4 regions of the Streptomyces sp. NPDC058650 genome follow, and region 4 is predicted to be linked to each of the others. Evidence: riboswitches for the same ligand, from Rfam matches in the RefSeq annotation. Region 4 holds a riboswitch; each other region holds the start of a gene.
What was found. A riboswitch is a leader RNA that binds a small molecule or an ion and turns the genes downstream of it on or off. The one in region 4 is predicted to bind cyclic di-AMP.

Region 1 (3,893 bases), on a different contig from region 4:
GCGTTCGACTGGACCGACGCCGAGGCGCGCCGCCGTGCGGAAGCCGGTCTCGTCCGTACGCTGCGACCCCGGTCCGCCGAGTCGGAGCTCCTCGACCTGGCGAGCAACGACTACCTCGGCCTCACCCGCCGACCGGAGGTCACCGAGGCGGCGGCCGAGGCGGCGCGCCGCTGGGGCGCGGGTGCCACCGGCTCACGGCTCGTCACCGGGACGACCCGGCTGCACACCCGGCTCGAACGCGAACTCGCCGAGTTCTGCGGCTTCGAGGCGGCCCTCGTCTTCTCCTCCGGCTACGCCGCCAACCTCGCCGCGCTCACGGCCCTCGGCGGCCGGGACTCGCTGATCGTCTCGGACGCCTCCAACCACGCCTCGATCGTGGACGGCTGCCGGCTCGCGCGCGCCGAGACGGCCGTCGTGCCGCACGCCGATCCCGAGTCCGTACGCAAGACGCTGGAGGCGCGACCGGAACTCCGGGCGCTCGTGGTCAGCGACTCCGTCTTCTCCGTCGACGGCGACAAGGCGCCGCTGCCGGAGCTCGCCACCGCCTGCCGCGCGCACGGCGCCGGGCTCGTCGTCGACGACGCCCACGGCTTCGGCGTCCTCGGCGACGGCGGACGGGGCGCCCTGCACGAAACCGGCCTCGCGGGCGACGAGGACGTCGTCGCGACCCTCACCCTCTCCAAGTCCCTGGGCAGTCAGGGCGGCGCGGTCCTCGGCCCCGCCCGGGTCGTCGAGCACCTGGTGAACGCGGCGCGCACCTTCATCTTCGACACCGGGCTCGCCCCGGCCGCGGCGGGCGGCGCGCTGGCGAGCCTGCGGCTGATCGCCGCCGAGCCGGCGCTCGCCGGGCGGGCGCGGGCCGTCGCCACCACCTTGTACGAGCGCCTCACGGCGGCCGGACTGACCGCCGCGCGGCCGGACGCGGCCGTGGTCTCGGTGCGCGCCCCCTCGCCCGAGGCGGCGCTGCGCTGGGCGGCCGACTGCCGCGAACAGGGTCTGGCGGTCGGTTGCTTCCGGCCCCCGTCCGTGCCGGACGGCATCTCGCGGCTCCGGCTCACGGCCCGCGCCGACCTCACGGACGCCGAGCTCGGACGGGCGGTGGAGACGATCCTGCGTACCGCGCCCGCCGCCTGAGGCGACCCCAAGAGCGTTCTCGGGCAGCAGAGTTCACCGCTTCGGGCGATAGATCCCCGCATTTCGTGGTGGAAGGCCGTACGGGGCGGCACGATCGGTTGCACTCTGACGCGAAGCGCAATCCGGGGTGGTGTCCCCGGCGGGAAAGGGACAGCGCCGCCATGGCAGACCATCAGGAAGTATCCGTCACTCTGCCGAGCGATCCCGCGTCGGTCCGCACGGCACGGAGATACGTCGCGGACGTCCTGGGGGACTGGGGGCTCGACGACGACGCGGAGATCGCGGACTCGATCCGGCTGATCGTCTCGGAACTGGCCACCAACGCCGTCCAGCACACCTTCGGGCAGTCGCCCACCTTCACGGTCGACCTCCGCCTGGAGCGGGAGGAGCGCCTGCACATCGGTGTGACCGACAGTCATCCCCGTTGGCCCCGCCGCCTTCCGGCGGCGGTCCAGCAGGACAACGGTCGCGGCATGGTCATCATCCGCGTCCTCGCGGCGGAGGCCGGCGGCCGCCTCTCGGTCACGCCGACCGAGGAGGGTGGCAAGACCGTCTGGATCACCCTCCCGTGGACGATGGCCCCGGTGTAGGGCTCGTACCGTCGAGGAGAGGCATGCGGCTGAGTGAGGCGTGCGGCTGAGTGAGGCGTCCGACTGAGCGAGGGGTGCTGGTGAGCGAGGCGTGCTGGTGAGCAAGGAGTGCGGCGGCGCCACCGCACCCTCCGGCTCGGTCGGGTCAGTTCCCGGGGTCCGTCATCGGACGCGGCCGTAGTAGACCTTCGACGACCAGATCTTGTCGAGCTTCACCCAGGAGCCCGTCTTGGGCGAGTGCCAGATCTTGCCGCTGCCGGCGTAGATGCCGACGTGGTAGACCCTCCCGCCGGAGTGGAAGAAGACCAGGTCGCCCTTCTGCCGGCTGGACGAGGAGATGTGCCGGGACTTGTTGTACTGCTGCTGCGCGGTGCGAGGCAGCGACTTGCCCGCCTTCTTGTACGCGTAGAGCGTCAGACCGGAGCAGTCGAACCGGGTGGGTCCGGTCGATCCGTACCGGTAGGGCGATCCTTTCTTCGACGCGGCGACGCTCAGTGCCTTGTTCGCGTGTGTCGTCGCTGCCTGGGCCTCCGATGCCGCGCCTGGTGCGAACAGCGTGCCGCCGACGGCGGCGAGGGTGAGAGCCGAGACGGCTCCGGCCCGGGACAGCAGGGACGGGACATGCATCTGCGCGGTCATGCGCAACCCTTCGTCAGCCGCCTGCGAAGGATGACCTGTCGGGTTCGGGCTGGCGAAGATGCCCGGCCGCGGCTGCGGCTTCACCCCAAGGAACGGGCCCGCTGCGGTGACAGCGCGAACGTTCCGTACTGATTGGGTCCTCCACTCCTGCCGATCCACTCCTGTCGACCAGACGTCCGGGACAGCGGCAGGACTCGGCGTCCGCCCGGACCGCCCCGCCGCGGTGGCGGGGGCTTGTCGTCGACAGGGATCTTGACCCACGACATGGGCGAAAACCGAGCTGAAACGGCGATATGTGAGGCTCCTCACGACTGATCCGTTCGGGTGGACAGACCGCCTTTGTGATCTTCGGAGGTTTGGCCTACGAGCCGCGTACCAGCGATGGAACGTTCGATTCCGCCAAATGCGTACACCTGTTGCGCAACTCGCCCGCTTCATATGTCGACTCGTCGACTACGCCGAACGGGGGAGGGATTCTGCGTTGCGTGTCGCCCGACCGGCCCTGGACACGACACGCGGAAATGTCAACTCGCGCGAGTCCGGGGGACGGTGACCCGGTCGGCCCGGCGCTCTCCGTTCAACACCCTTAGGGCGCGCGCCAATGTGTCCGCGTGGACGTCGGTCTCGCCCCGTTTATGCATGAGCGTCAGGGCCTCGCGCAGCGCCTCCGCGCGTCCCACCAGGGCCTGCGCCGCACGCAACGCCCCATAGGTATGCGTACTTCTGGATGGATTGATCTTGCCGAGGAGGTCGACGACTTCGAGGTACGCGTCGATGAGGTCGCCCTCGGCCCGGGTCAGGGCCGGCAGCGGCGGCAGCTCGGGGACCACGGCCGCTTCACCGTGCCGTACCGCCGGCGGCGGAGCGCCGGTTCACGACGACGTGGTCCGCCAGGCCGTACGCGACGGCCGCCGGTGCGTCCAGGACGGTCAGGCGGTCGATGTCGGCGTCGATCCGCTCCCGCTCCTGCCCGGTGTGCTCGGCGAGCAGCCCGGCGACCAGCGCGCGCAGCCGCAGCAGTTCGCTCGCCTGGAGGTCGAGGTCGCTGAGCTGTCCCTGGAGGGGCTCGTCCAGGGTTGGCTGCCGGAGCGTGACCCGGGCGCCGGGCAGGATCAGACGCTTGCCCGGCGTGCCGGCCGCGAACAGGACGGCCGCGGTGGAGACGGCCTGGCCCAGGCAGGTGGTCTCCACGTCGCAGGAGAGCGTCCGCATCGTGTCGTAGATCGAGGTCATGGCGGTGACGGAGCCGCCGGGGGAGTTGATGTAGAGGGAGATGTCCTGGCCCGGCGCCGCGTGGTCGAGGTACAGGAACTGGGCGATGGCGTCGTTGGCCGAGGTCTCGTCGACCGGCGTGCCGAGGAACACGATCCGGGACTCGAGGAGCTTCGAGTACGGGTCGAGGGTCCGGGTCCCGAAGCTGGCCCGCTCCGTGAACTCGGGCAGAACGTAGCGCGCGTCCATGGCTGAGCACCTCCATCGATCTGTCTCTGTCAAAAATGTACAGGACGTACAGGCCGTAAGATGGGGAGC
Region 2 (3,893 bases), on a different contig from region 4:
CACGGGCGGCGGTCTGCTCGCCGAGCAGCCTGATCCGGGTCGCGGTCGAGAACCGGTCCCGGTCCTTCGCGGCCATGTCGTGTCGCCTCCCCTGTTCATGCGTACGTCCCCGCACACGGTACGGGACCGAGTACGGGGACGAACGGAAGCTGCACTACGGAGAGGTTCAGCCCTTGAAGCGCGGGAAGGCGCTGCGGCCGGCGTAGACCGCGGCGTCGTCGAGGATCTCCTCGATGCGCAGGAGCTGGTTGTACTTGGCGACGCGGTCCGAGCGGGCCGGGGCGCCGGTCTTGATCTGACCACAGTTCACCGCGACCGCGAGGTCGGCGATGGTGACGTCCTCGGTCTCGCCGGAGCGGTGGGACATCATGCACTTGAAGCCGTTGCGCTGGGCCATCTCGACGGCGTCGAGGGTCTCGGTCAGCGAGCCGATCTGGTTGACCTTGACCAGGAGGGCGTTCGCGGTGCCCTCCTCGATGCCGCGGGCGAGGCGCTCCGGGTTGGTGACGAAGAGGTCGTCGCCGACGATCTGGACCTTGGCGCCCAGCTTGTCGGTGAGGACCTTCCAGCCCGCCCAGTCGTCCTCGTACAGCGGGTCCTCGATGGAGACCATCGGGTACGCGGAGACGAGCTCCTCGTAGTACTCGGTCATCTCGGCGGCCGAGCGGGACTTGCCCTCGAACTCGTACGTGCCGTCCTTGTAGAACTCGGACGCGGCGACGTCGAGCGCGAGCGCGACGTCGGTGCCCGGGGTGTAGCCGGCCTCCTTGATGGCCTCGATGATGAGGTCCAGGGCGGCGCGGTTCGACTCCAGGTTCGGGGCGAAGCCGCCCTCGTCGCCGAGGCCGGTGGAGAGGCCCTTGCGCTTCAGCACGCCCTTGAGGGTGTGGTAGATCTCCGCACCCCAGCGAAGGGCCTCGGAGAAGGACTCCGCGCCGATCGGGGCGATCATGAACTCCTGGATGTCCACGTTGGAGTCGGCGTGCGACCCACCGTTGAGGATGTTCATCATCGGAACGGGCAGCAGGTGCGCGTTCGGGCCGCCGAGGTAGCGGAAGAGCGGGAGGTCCGAGGCCTCGGACGCGGCGTGCGCGACGGCGAGGGAGACGCCGAGGATGGCGTTGGCGCCGAGCGAGCCCTTGTTCTCGGTGGCGTCGAGGTCGAACATGGCCTGGTCGATCAGGCGCTGCTCGGTGGCGTCGTAGCCGACGAGCTCCGGGCCGATCTGCTCGATGACGGCGAGGACGGCCTTCTCGACACCCTTGCCCATGTAGCGGTTCGGGTCACCGTCGCGAAGCTCGATGGCCTCGAACGCGCCGGTGGACGCACCGGACGGAACAGCAGCACGACCGGTGCTGCCGTCGTCGAGGCCGACCTCGACCTCGACCGTGGGGTTACCTCGGGAGTCCAGGATTTCCCGGGCTACGACGACGTCGATGGACGGCACGAGCATCTCCTTTTTGGGATGTGACGCTGGATGTGACGCATGGCCGGTGCAGGGTCGCTTGGCCTTGCGCCAAGAGCCTAACCGGCTCCGGGGCTCCGGTCGGCCGTGCGCCCGCCCCCTGGGACGAAAAAGGACCCAAGGGCATGCATCTCGGGACGAAGGGCCCCAGATCTACTGAGCGGTAACCGTCGGGTCGCCCCGAAGGGGCGCTTCGGAACCCCGGACACACGGAACCCCGGTCCGGCGCGCACGGGGGAGAGTGCGCCGGACCGGGGTGGTCACCGCGGGAGGGTCGTCGGGGTCGGGCGAGCCGCCGGACTCACCCGAGCCGCCGGGCTCACTTGAGGTGGAGCTGCTGGCCCACGTAGATGAGGTCGGCGTTGTCGACGACGTCCTCGTTCAGCTCGAAGAGCTCGGCCCAGCCGCCCTTGACGCCGTGCGCCTCGGCGATCTTGCTGAGGGTGTCGCCGGCGACGACCTTGTACTCGCCGTCACCCTTCTTGACCACCTTGCCGGTCGGGGTGGTGACCGTCTTCTTGGCGGCGGCCTTCGGCGCGGCCTGCTGCTGCGTGGCCTGCTTCGGGGCCTGGCGCTGCTCGCTGCGGGTGGTCGGCTGCTCGGTCGAGCGCTGCTGCGAGGGCTGGGTGCTGCGCTGCGGCTGCTGGGTCTCCTGCTTCGGCGCGGCCTGCTGCTGCGGCGCGCTCTCTGCGGAGCCACCGTCGTACGAGGCGCCGGAGAGGCCCACGCCACAGGACGGCCAGGCGCCCTTGCCCTGGCCCGCGAGGACCTTCTCGGCGATGGCGATCTGCTGGGACTTCGACGCCTGGTTGGCGGTCGAGGCGTAGGCGGTGCCGCCGTACGCGGCCCAGGTGGAGGCGGAGAACTGCAGGCCGCCGTAGTACCCGTTGCCGGTGTTGATGGACCAGTTGCCGCCGGACTCGCACTGGGCGACGCGGTCCCACTCGGAGGACGTGGCGGCCGAGGCGGTGCCCGCGGTCATCAGCGGGGCGGCGACGGCGACACCGGTGACACCGACGAGCGTGACGACCTGGGTGGCCTTGGAGGGACGACGGTGTTTGCCCTTGCCGGAAAACAGCATGGAGATTCTCCTCACCGACGCCTACGAGGTGAGCTGTCGGGTTCGGACCAATGAGTTGTCCGGCCGCGTGTCCTAGCACGCGACTTAACCCCTAGCCGATCGTCGGCCGTCTGTCTCAACGGCCGGGGTCGGCACTTACCTTGGGTCCCCCGCTCCTGCCTACGGCGCTTACGCGACGTTCCCATCGGCCGACGGCAGGATTCGGCGTTTCGGTCGACGGGGCCCGCGGTGGCGAGCGGTTACGACCGTAGACACAGACCCACCGGAAGTTCAAAGAGGCGTATTGCGGAAATATCGCCCCTACTTGCCCTTCGATGGAGGGCGTTTGCGCAGGTGGGAGGTGACGGGGGCAAAGTTCGCGGACGTGACACGCCAGTTGAGGCGAAGAGACCCATGTCTCACTTGCCCAGAACCGGACATATGACCCGGAACTACTCCGCCTTCTCTTCCGAACCGATCGTCAGGTCGAGGCTCTGACCAGGGACGATGAGGTCCGGATCGATGCCCACGGTCCCGCGGTTGGCGTCATAGAGGGCGTTCCACCCTCCGGGGAGTTCGTTCTCCTGTGCAATCTCGGACAGATTGTCGCCGGGCCGCACGGTGTAGGCATCCGAAGTGTCCTGACTGTCCGTTGCGTCCGAATTCTTCGCCTCGTCAGTGACCGGCAGGACGGTAGGACTTTCCGCCAGGTTGTCCGTCGATGAAGCATGTCTGCCGGATTCGACGGAGGTGTCCGTCTTGCCGGTTTCCTCCGGGGCTGCCCCGCCCCGGTGCTTGCCGGTGCCGGGAGTGGCCGACGAGGCGTCACCCTTCGGCACCTCGGGCGATACGGGCGATACGGGCGTCAGGGACGCGTCGGGCGCCGCGGGGGTGGTCGAGGTGCCCGGCGCGGTCGAGGTGCCCGGCGCGGTCGAGGTGCCCGGCGTGGTCGCCGTACCCGGCGCGGCCGGAGTGGTGGCCGCCGTCGCCGGCGCGGTCGGACTGACCGGCGCGGTGGGGCTGACGGGGGCGGTGGGGCTGACGGGCGTGGTGGGCGCGGCGGGGGCCTTCGACGCGGTACGGGGCGGCTCGGCGCCCTCGGTGGCGGGGCCGGACTCCTCCGCGGACTTCTCGGCAGCGGCGGTCTCCGAGGGCGTGACCGGGACGCCCGCGGTCCGGTTCGACTCCGCGACGGGTCCCGTGGGCGTCTTCGTGGCGGCGGTGGGCCCGGGGTTGACCCCGGTGACCTTGCCGTCGTTCGTCAGACCGGCGATGGGCGCGCAGGTGGCCCAGTCGGTGCCGCCGGCGGCGAGCGCCTTGTCGGCGATCGCGATCTGCTGGGCGCGGCTGGCCAGGTCGGGGCTGGGG
Region 3 (3,893 bases), on a different contig from region 4:
AGGCGGTACGGGACGGCCTGGCCGCCGACAGCGACGAGGTGCAGGCGATCACGCGGCGCCAGATCGCGTGGCTGTCGGCCACCACGACCCCGACCAAGGAGTACGTGATCGGACTCGGCCGCATGTACGTCGACGACCCGCGCTTCACGGTGAACTACGACAAGCACGGCGAGGGCACCGCGCTCCTCGTCCGGGACGCGATGGCGGTCTACGCGGAGCGGAACCTGTAGCCGCCGCGCCGGACGTGCTCGGAAGCGAGGGGGGCGTACGCCAGTCGGCCCCATGGGGGTCGCGACCGGGTGCGGTGGCGGCCACCCTGGGAGGGCGCGGTACGGGAACACCGTGGCCGGTGCGGACCGGGCAGGAGAGCACAGGTGGGGCACCCCCTAGGAGCAGCGGGCGGCGGGCGGCGAGGCGGCGAGGGCCGCCGCCCCGGCCCGTACAGAGGGGCCCGGCGCTTCCTCCGTGCGCTGCCCCCGCTGATCATCGTGGGCGGTGTCGTCTTCGACCTGTCGACGCCCGCCACGTACACGGCCGCGCCGCTCTTCTCCGCCGCCCCGCTGATCGCCGCGCCGTTCTTCTCGACGCTCACGACCCTGCTCACCGGGATCGCCGCCGTCCTCGCCTGCGTCGGGCTGCACGTCTACAACGGCACGGCGACCGAGGTCCCGGCCCTCACCGAGGTCTTCACCGTCGTCACCGTCTCCGCGCTCGCGATGCTCGTCAACCGGGTCGTGCGGCGCAGCGGCGAGCGGCTGGCCTCCGCGCGGGTCATCGCGGAGACCGCGCAGAAGGCGGTGCTGCCGACGCCCGACGAGCGGATCGGCGGGCTGCAGTGCGCGGCCCGTTACGAGGCGGCGCAGGCGGACGCGTTCATCGGCGGCGACCTGTTCGCCGTGCAGGACACCCCGCACGGGGTGCGGCTCGTCGTGGGGGACGTGCGGGGCAAGGGGATGGAAGCGGTCGAGGCCGTCGCCGTCGTGATCGGGGCGTTCCGGGAGGCGGCCGAGCAGGAGGCGAGTCTGGAGGGGGTGGCGCAGCGGCTGGAACGGGCGCTGGCCCGGGAGGGGACCCGCAGGCACGGGCTCGACGCCTTCGAGGGGTTCACGACGGCCGTCCTGGCGGAGATCCCGCGCGCCGACGGGACGGGCGGGGGCGAGGGCGACGCCGGGAGCGTACGGGTCGTCAACCGCGGCCATCCGCCACCGCTGTTGCTGTACGCGGACGGGAACCTGGACGTGCTGGATCCGGCGGAGCCGGCGCTGCCGCTCGGCATGGGCGAGCTGGCGGCGTGGCCGGACCGGGCCGAGGAGCGGCCGTACCCGCGGGGCGCGACGCTGCTGTTCTACACGGACGGCCTCTCGGAGGCGCGGAACGCGGAGGGCGTCTTCTACGACCCGGCGTCCCGCCTCGCCGGACGGATCTTCCCGGGGCCCGAGGAGCTGCTCGACGCGCTCGTCGACGACGTACGGCTCCACACGGGCGGCGGGTCGACGGACGACATGGCGCTGCTCGCGCTGAGCAGGCCCGCGGCGGGGCAGCCGGAGAGGCGACGGACGATGCCGGTGGTACCGCCGGCGCAGCCGGGAGGACCCTCGATCCGCCCCGGTCACCAGGCGTAGTCACAGGGTGTCGCTGCGATAACAATTGACACAACGTCAGATCGCGAGAGTTTGGCCGCCTCTTGCTGAAGGGGGGTCAACTCGGGCGATTCCCCACCAATTCAATGAATGATCACCGGGAACGGCTTGGAATCGGACCCCCCTGTCTATTAACGTTCGATAACGCAGCGCGGTCGTCACAACCGTCGCAAGAGACGGCACCGTGCGCACGCGCCGAATCCTGAAAAGGAACCGGGGAACCACTACTTGGGGTGAATCGGGCCCTTCGCACCCGTGCGACCGCGCCCGTAGGAGACCTTCCTGCTCCGAACCCGTCAGCTAACCCGGTAGGCGAGAAGGAAGGAAAGGAGCGCGCCTTCGTGGCGTCCAACACTCCCGCACCCGAAGCACCCTTCGATGCCTTCGGTGGTGGTGCGGGTCCTGCCGCTCCGGACACCGAGTGGAACCCCACCGAGGGATCCCTCCGCGCCGAGAGCCGCTCCGGCGGCCGGCACCGGGTCGTCAAGCAGCGTTCCAACTTCGCCCGTTCCTCCACCGTCCTCGGCGTCGGCGTCATCGCGGCCGTCGGTGCGGGCGGGCTCGCCACCGCGCAGGAGAAGCCGCCGGTCGCGATATCGCTCCCGGACCTCCCCGACCTGAACCTCCCGGCGGCCGAGGACCTCCCCGGCGTCGGCGCGCTGTTCACCGACGACGCGGACGACGCCGACCAGCGCATCCGGGACACCATCGAGGCGACCGGCGGCAACCCGAACCCGCTCACCGCCGCCACGTACGTCACCCCGGCCGGCGAGAAGACGAACGGCACCGCCGCGACCGCCCGGACCACCCAGGCCGGTTACACCACGCAGACCGGGACCGCCGAGACGGCCCCGACCGCCCGGGTGGCCGACGCGGGCGAGATCCTGCGCGCCCGCATCCTCCAGCAGGCCGAGCAGCAGCAGGCCTCCGCCGACGCGGCCGAGAAGCTCGCCGCCGAGAAGGCCGCGGCCGAGAAGGCGGCGGCCGAGGCCGAGGCCAAGGCCGATGCGGCGGAGAAGGCGGCCGCCGAGGCGAAGGCCAAGGCCGAAGCGGAAGCCAAGGCCAAGGCGGAGGCGGAAGCCAAGGCGGAGGCCGAGCGGAAGGCCGCGGAGGCCGAGGCCGAGCGCCTCGCCCAGCTCGCCGCCAGCTACTCGATGCCCCTCTCCTCGTACTCCCTCAGCGCCACCTACATGCAGTCCGGCTCGATGTGGTCCTCCGGCTACCACACCGGTCTCGACTTCGCCGCCCCCACGGGCACCCCGCTCAAGGCCGTCCACAGCGGCACGGTCACGTCGGCGGGCTGGTCCGGCTCCTACGGCTACCGGGTCGTCCTGGAGCTGGAGGACGGCACCGAGGTCTGGTACGCGCACCTCTCCTCCATGACGGTCGGCGCGGGTCAGACCGTGACCACCGGCGAGACGATCGGCCGCGTCGGCGCCACCGGCAACGTCACCGGCGCCCACCTCCACATGGAGGTCCACACCTCCGGCGGCGACGGCATCGACCCGGCGGCCTGGCTCCGCTCCAAGGGCCTGTCCATCTGACGCTCCGGGGTCCGACGCCTTGACGTCCGACACTCCCGGGCCTTGCCCGGAATAGGCCCGGCGGTGCGGAGGGTTGATCAACCCATGACTTCTCTCCGCACGCTGGGCTCCTCCGATCTGCACGTCTTCCCGCTCGCCCTGGGCGGCAACGTCTTCGGCTGGACCGCCGACGAGGCACAGTCCTTCGCCGTCCTCGACGCCTACGCCGCCGCCGGCGGGAACTTCGTCGACACCGCGGACGCGTACTCCGCCTGGGCCGAGGGCAACGAGGGCGGCGAGTCCGAGACCGTCATCGGCCGCTGGCTCGCCTCCCGCGGCAACCGCGACGACATCGTCGTCGCCACCAAGGTCGGCGCCCACCCCCGCCTCAAGGGGCTCTCCGCCACCACCATCAAGGCGGGCGTGGAGGAATCGCTGCGTCGCCTCGGCACCGACCACATCGATCTCTACTACACGCACTTCGACGACGAGTCGGTCCCGGTCGAGGAGATCGTCACCGCCCTCGACCAGCTCGTCAAGGACGGCAAGGTGCGGGCCGTCGCCGCCTCCAACATCTCCCCGGAGCGGCTGCGCGCCTCCCTCGACTTCGCGGAGGCCGAGGGCCTCGCCCGGTACGTCGCGCTCCAGCCGCACTACAACCTGGTCTCGCGCGACACCTACGAGGGCCCGCTCCTGGAGACCGTCGAGGGCGCCGGGCTCGCCGCCGTCC
Region 4 (3,893 bases):
GCTGGACGTCAAGACCTCCGGCGGCGTCGAGGTCCCGCAGATCGAGGCCGCCGTCGACGAGGAGCTCGCCCGCTTCGCCGCCGAGGGCCCGACGCCCGAGGAGATGGAGCGCGCGCAGGCCCAGTTGGAGCGCGAGTGGCTCGACAGGCTCGGCACCGTCGCGGGCCGCGCCGACGAACTGTGCCGGTTCGCCGTGCTGTTCGGCGACCCGCAGCTCGCCCTCACCGCCGTCGACCGGGTCCTCGACATCACCGCCGAGGAGGTGCAGGCGGCCGCCAAGGCCACGCTGCGCCCCGACAACCGCGCGGTGCTCGTCTACGAGCCGGTGGCCACCGAACAGAGCGACAGCGACGAGGAAGAGGGAGCGGACCAGTGACCGACGCTGCCGTGTCTTTGACGAGCATGGACTTCCACCCGCAGCCCGAGCCGGGCGTCGCCAGGCCCTGGGCCTTCCCGGCCCCGGACCGCGGCTCCCTGGCCAACGGCCTGACCCTGCTGACCAGCCACCGCCCCGGCCAGCAGGTCGTGGCCGTGGAGCTCTTCCTGCCGGCCCCCCTGGACGCCGAGCCGGCCGGTCTCGACGGCGTCGCCACGATCATGGCCCGCGCGCTCTCCGAGGGCACGGACCAGCGCGACGCCGAGGAGTTCGCGGCCGAGCTGGAGCGCTGTGGTGCGACGCTCGACGCCCACGCCGACCACCCCGGCGTGCGGGTCTCCCTCGAGGTGCCCGTCTCCCGGCTGCCCAAGGCGCTCGGGCTGCTCTCCGAGGCGCTGATCGCCCCGGCGTTCCTGGACACCGAGATCGAGCGCCTCGTGCACAACCGCCTCGACGAGATCCCGCACGAGACGGCCAACCCGGCCCGCCGCGCCGCCAAGCAGCTCTCCAAGGAGCTGTTCCCGGCCGAGGCCCGGATGTCCCGGCCGCGCCAGGGCACCGAGGAGACCGTCCAGGCGATCGACGCCGCCGCGGTCCGCGCCTTCTACGAGGCGTACGTCCGGCCCGCCACGGCCACGGCGGTGGTCGTCGGCGACCTGACCGGCGTCGACCTGGACAAGGTCCTCGCCGAGACGCTGGGCGCCTGGACCGGCGAGCCGGCCGAGCCGCTCCCGATGCCGCCGATCACCGCGGACGACACCGGACGGGTCGTCATCGTGGACCGTCCCGGCGCCGTCCAGACCCAGTTGCTGATCGGCCGGATCGGTGCCGACCGGCACGACAGCGTCTGGGCCGCCCAGGTCCTCGGCACGTACTGCCTCGGCGGGACGCTGACCTCGCGGCTCGACCGGGTCCTGCGCGAGGAGAAGGGCTACACGTACGGCGTGCGGGCCTTCGGGCAGGTGCTCCGCTCCGACGCCGAGGGGAACGGCGCCTCGATGCTCGCCATCAGCGGCTCGGTCGACACCCCCAACACCGGCCCGGCACTTGACGACCTGTGGAAGGTGCTGCGGACCCTCGCGGCGGAGGGCCTCACGGACGCCGAGCGCGAGACGGCCGTGCAGAACCTGGTGGGGGTGGCGCCCCTCAAGTACGAGACGGCCGCCTCGGTCGCCGGGACGCTCGCCGACCAGGTCGAGCAGCACCTCCCGGACGACTACCAGGCCCAGTTGTACGCGCGTCTCGCCGAGACGGGCACGGTCGAGGCGACCGCGGCCGTGGTCAACGCCTTCCCCGTGGACCGGCTCGTGACCGTGCTCGTGGGCGACGCGGCGCAGATCGCGGAGCCGGTGCGCGCGCTCGGCATCGGTGAAGTCACCGTGGTGACCGGCTGATCGCACCCGCCGACCCGGCGACGGAAGGCCTCGACGTCATGATTTCGTCGAGGCCTTCCGCTTTGCCCGAATTGAGGGCAAGGGTGGCTGTCTGCCCTGTGGCATGTCTTACAAACGGGCCTGTCTGTTTGGTGATCGACAGACGATCCCATAGCGTCGGTGCGGCTGTTCGTCAGGTGCACGTGCCGCATTCGCGGCAACGGACAGTCATCGCCGAGTCCCCGTCAGGCGCGAGCCTGGGGAGCCGGGGACCCACACAGTCCCTGGGGTGAATCGGGCGCCTTCGTCACGTACGGAGGGGCTCGTAGGAGACCTTCCTGCTCCGAACCCGTCAGCTAACCCGGTAGGCGAGAAGGAAGGAAAGGATCAGCCCCTACATGGCGTTCACCCGTGCCACCGGGAAGCATCGTGGTCCGAGCCGGATGGCGCGCCGCAGCGTGGGCATCGCCGGCGTAGCGACGCTCGCCACCACCGGCGTCATCGGAACCTTCGCCTCCCCGGCGCTCGCCGCCGACACGGACAACCGCTCCGCCGAGGACACCGGCCTCACGCAGGTGATCACCGAGGACTCGCTCGCGGACCGGATCGACGCCCAGGCCGCCGCCCAGGAGCAGGAGGCCTTCGAGGCCATCGTCAAGGCGAAGGCCCAGGCAGAGGCCCGCGCCGAGGCGAAGCGCAAGGCGGAGGCCCGCGCCAAGGAGGTCCGCGAGGAGCGCGAGCGCGCCGCCCGCGAGGCCGAGCGCCGGCGACTCGACTCCTTCCAGCTCCCCGTGGGCGGCTCGTACGTGACCACCGGCTACAAGACCGGTGGCTCGCTCTGGTCCTCCGGCAGCCACTCCGGCATCGACTTCCACGCCTCCTACGGCAGCTCGGTCGTCTCCGTCGGCTCCGGCACCGTCGTCGAGGCCGGCTGGGGCGGGGCGTACGGCAACAACATCGTCATCCAGATGAACGACGGCACGTACACCCAGTACGGTCACCTCTCGTCCATCGGGGTCTACGTCGGCCAGACCGTCGAGCCGGGCCAGCAGATAGGCATCTCGGGCTCGTCCGGCAACTCGACCGGCCCGCACCTCCACTTCGAGGCGCGGACGGGCTCCGACTACGGCTCGGACCTGAACCCCATCTCCTACCTCCGCGCCCGCGGCGTCAGCCTCTGACGTCACGCGGATCGCGTCGCAAAAGCCCCGGCTCGTACTGAGCCGGGGCTTTTCGCTGACCGAAACATATGGCTGGATTCCATGGGGGCATCGGAAATTCCGGCCTGCTGCAATAGAGTCGCGGAACAGACGCAGAACGGACGCGGAACAGGCGTCGCTCGAATTGTCTCTCGCGGACCAAGGCGGAGGTCGGACATGCGCGTACCCGCGCAATCGGTATGCACGGCGATCCGGGACGACATCGTCTCCGGCGTCTTCGAGCGGGGCGGGCGGCTGACCGAGGAGCAGCTCGCGCGCCGCTACGGGGTCTCCCGTGTCCCGGTCCGCGAGGCCCTGCGCACCCTGGAGTCCGAGGGCTTCGTCGTCACCCGCCGCCACGCCGGCGCCCATGTCGCCGAGCCCACCGAGCAGGAGGCGGCCGATCTGCTCGACATGCGGGCCCTGCTCGAACCGCTGGGCGCCGCCCGCGCCGCGCAGCGGCGTACCGAGGCGCACCTGAAGGTCCTGCGCGGCCTGGTCAGGCTGGGGCAGGAGCGGGCCAGACGCGGCCAGGGCGAGGATCTGCGCTCGCTCGGGGGCTGGTTCCACGAGACGCTGGCGCAGGCCTCCGGCAGCCCGGCCCTGACCGCGCTGCTCACCCAGCTGCGGCACAAGATCGCCTGGATGTACGCGGTCGACCACCCCGCCCACCCTGTGGAGGCCTGGTCCGAGCACGGCGCCATCGTGGACGCCGTCGCGCGTGGCGACGCCGAGCGGGCCAGGGCGCTGACGGCGCTGCACGCGGAGCGCTCGCTGGGTCTGTACCGGCTCAAAAGGCCGGAGCGCGGCCGTGTGAGGGTTTCGCAACATGCCGTCAACACGGCGAGCGGCCGGAATTAACGCGCGCACCGTATACAAAGAATAGGAATTCGACGGAGCTTATTCGTGCTGCCCGGAAACACCGGCTCCGGAAAAGCGAAAACC

Region 1: another riboswitch for cyclic di-AMP. It lies ahead of ACFWWU_RS06720 (C40 family peptidase); the one in region 4 lies ahead of ACFWWU_RS23295 (M23 family metallopeptidase).
Region 2: another riboswitch for cyclic di-AMP. It lies ahead of ACFWWU_RS27640 (transglycosylase family protein); the one in region 4 lies ahead of ACFWWU_RS23295 (M23 family metallopeptidase).
Region 3: another riboswitch for cyclic di-AMP. It lies ahead of ACFWWU_RS03670 (M23 family metallopeptidase); the one in region 4 lies ahead of ACFWWU_RS23295 (M23 family metallopeptidase).

What each region holds. Positions count from the first base shown of each region.
Region 1 covers NZ_JBHXRL010000003.1:131,329-135,221, forward strand. Annotated here, with positions in the region: gene ACFWWU_RS06710 (8-amino-7-oxononanoate synthase) at 1-1,134, shown strand, start outside; gene ACFWWU_RS06715 (ATP-binding protein) at 1,296-1,724, shown strand; gene ACFWWU_RS06720 (C40 family peptidase) at 1,887-2,363, opposite strand; cyclic di-AMP (ydaO/yuaA leader) riboswitch at 2,367-2,573, opposite strand; gene ACFWWU_RS06725 (hypothetical protein) at 2,888-3,193, opposite strand; gene ACFWWU_RS06730 (ATP-dependent Clp protease proteolytic subunit) at 3,201-3,824, opposite strand.
Region 2 covers NZ_JBHXRL010000018.1:118,150-122,042, reverse strand. Annotated here, with positions in the region: gene ACFWWU_RS27650 (septum formation initiator family protein) at 1-76, opposite strand, end outside; gene eno (phosphopyruvate hydratase) at 167-1,453, opposite strand; gene ACFWWU_RS27640 (transglycosylase family protein) at 1,785-2,546, opposite strand; cyclic di-AMP (ydaO/yuaA leader) riboswitch at 2,550-2,763, opposite strand; gene ACFWWU_RS27635 (transglycosylase family protein) at 2,978-3,893, opposite strand, start outside.
Region 3 covers NZ_JBHXRL010000001.1:744,783-748,675, forward strand. Annotated here, with positions in the region: gene ACFWWU_RS03660 (MerR family transcriptional regulator) at 1-230, shown strand, start outside; gene ACFWWU_RS03665 (PP2C family protein-serine/threonine phosphatase) at 375-1,622, shown strand; cyclic di-AMP (ydaO/yuaA leader) riboswitch at 1,824-1,970, shown strand; gene ACFWWU_RS03670 (M23 family metallopeptidase) at 1,982-3,184, shown strand; gene ACFWWU_RS03675 (aldo/keto reductase) at 3,269-3,893, shown strand, end outside.
Region 4 covers NZ_JBHXRL010000013.1:122,683-126,575, forward strand. Annotated here, with positions in the region: gene ACFWWU_RS23285 (M16 family metallopeptidase) at 1-376, shown strand, start outside; gene ACFWWU_RS23290 (M16 family metallopeptidase) at 403-1,770, shown strand; cyclic di-AMP (ydaO/yuaA leader) riboswitch at 1,972-2,135, shown strand; gene ACFWWU_RS23295 (M23 family metallopeptidase) at 2,148-2,930, shown strand; gene ACFWWU_RS23300 (GntR family transcriptional regulator) at 3,126-3,809, shown strand.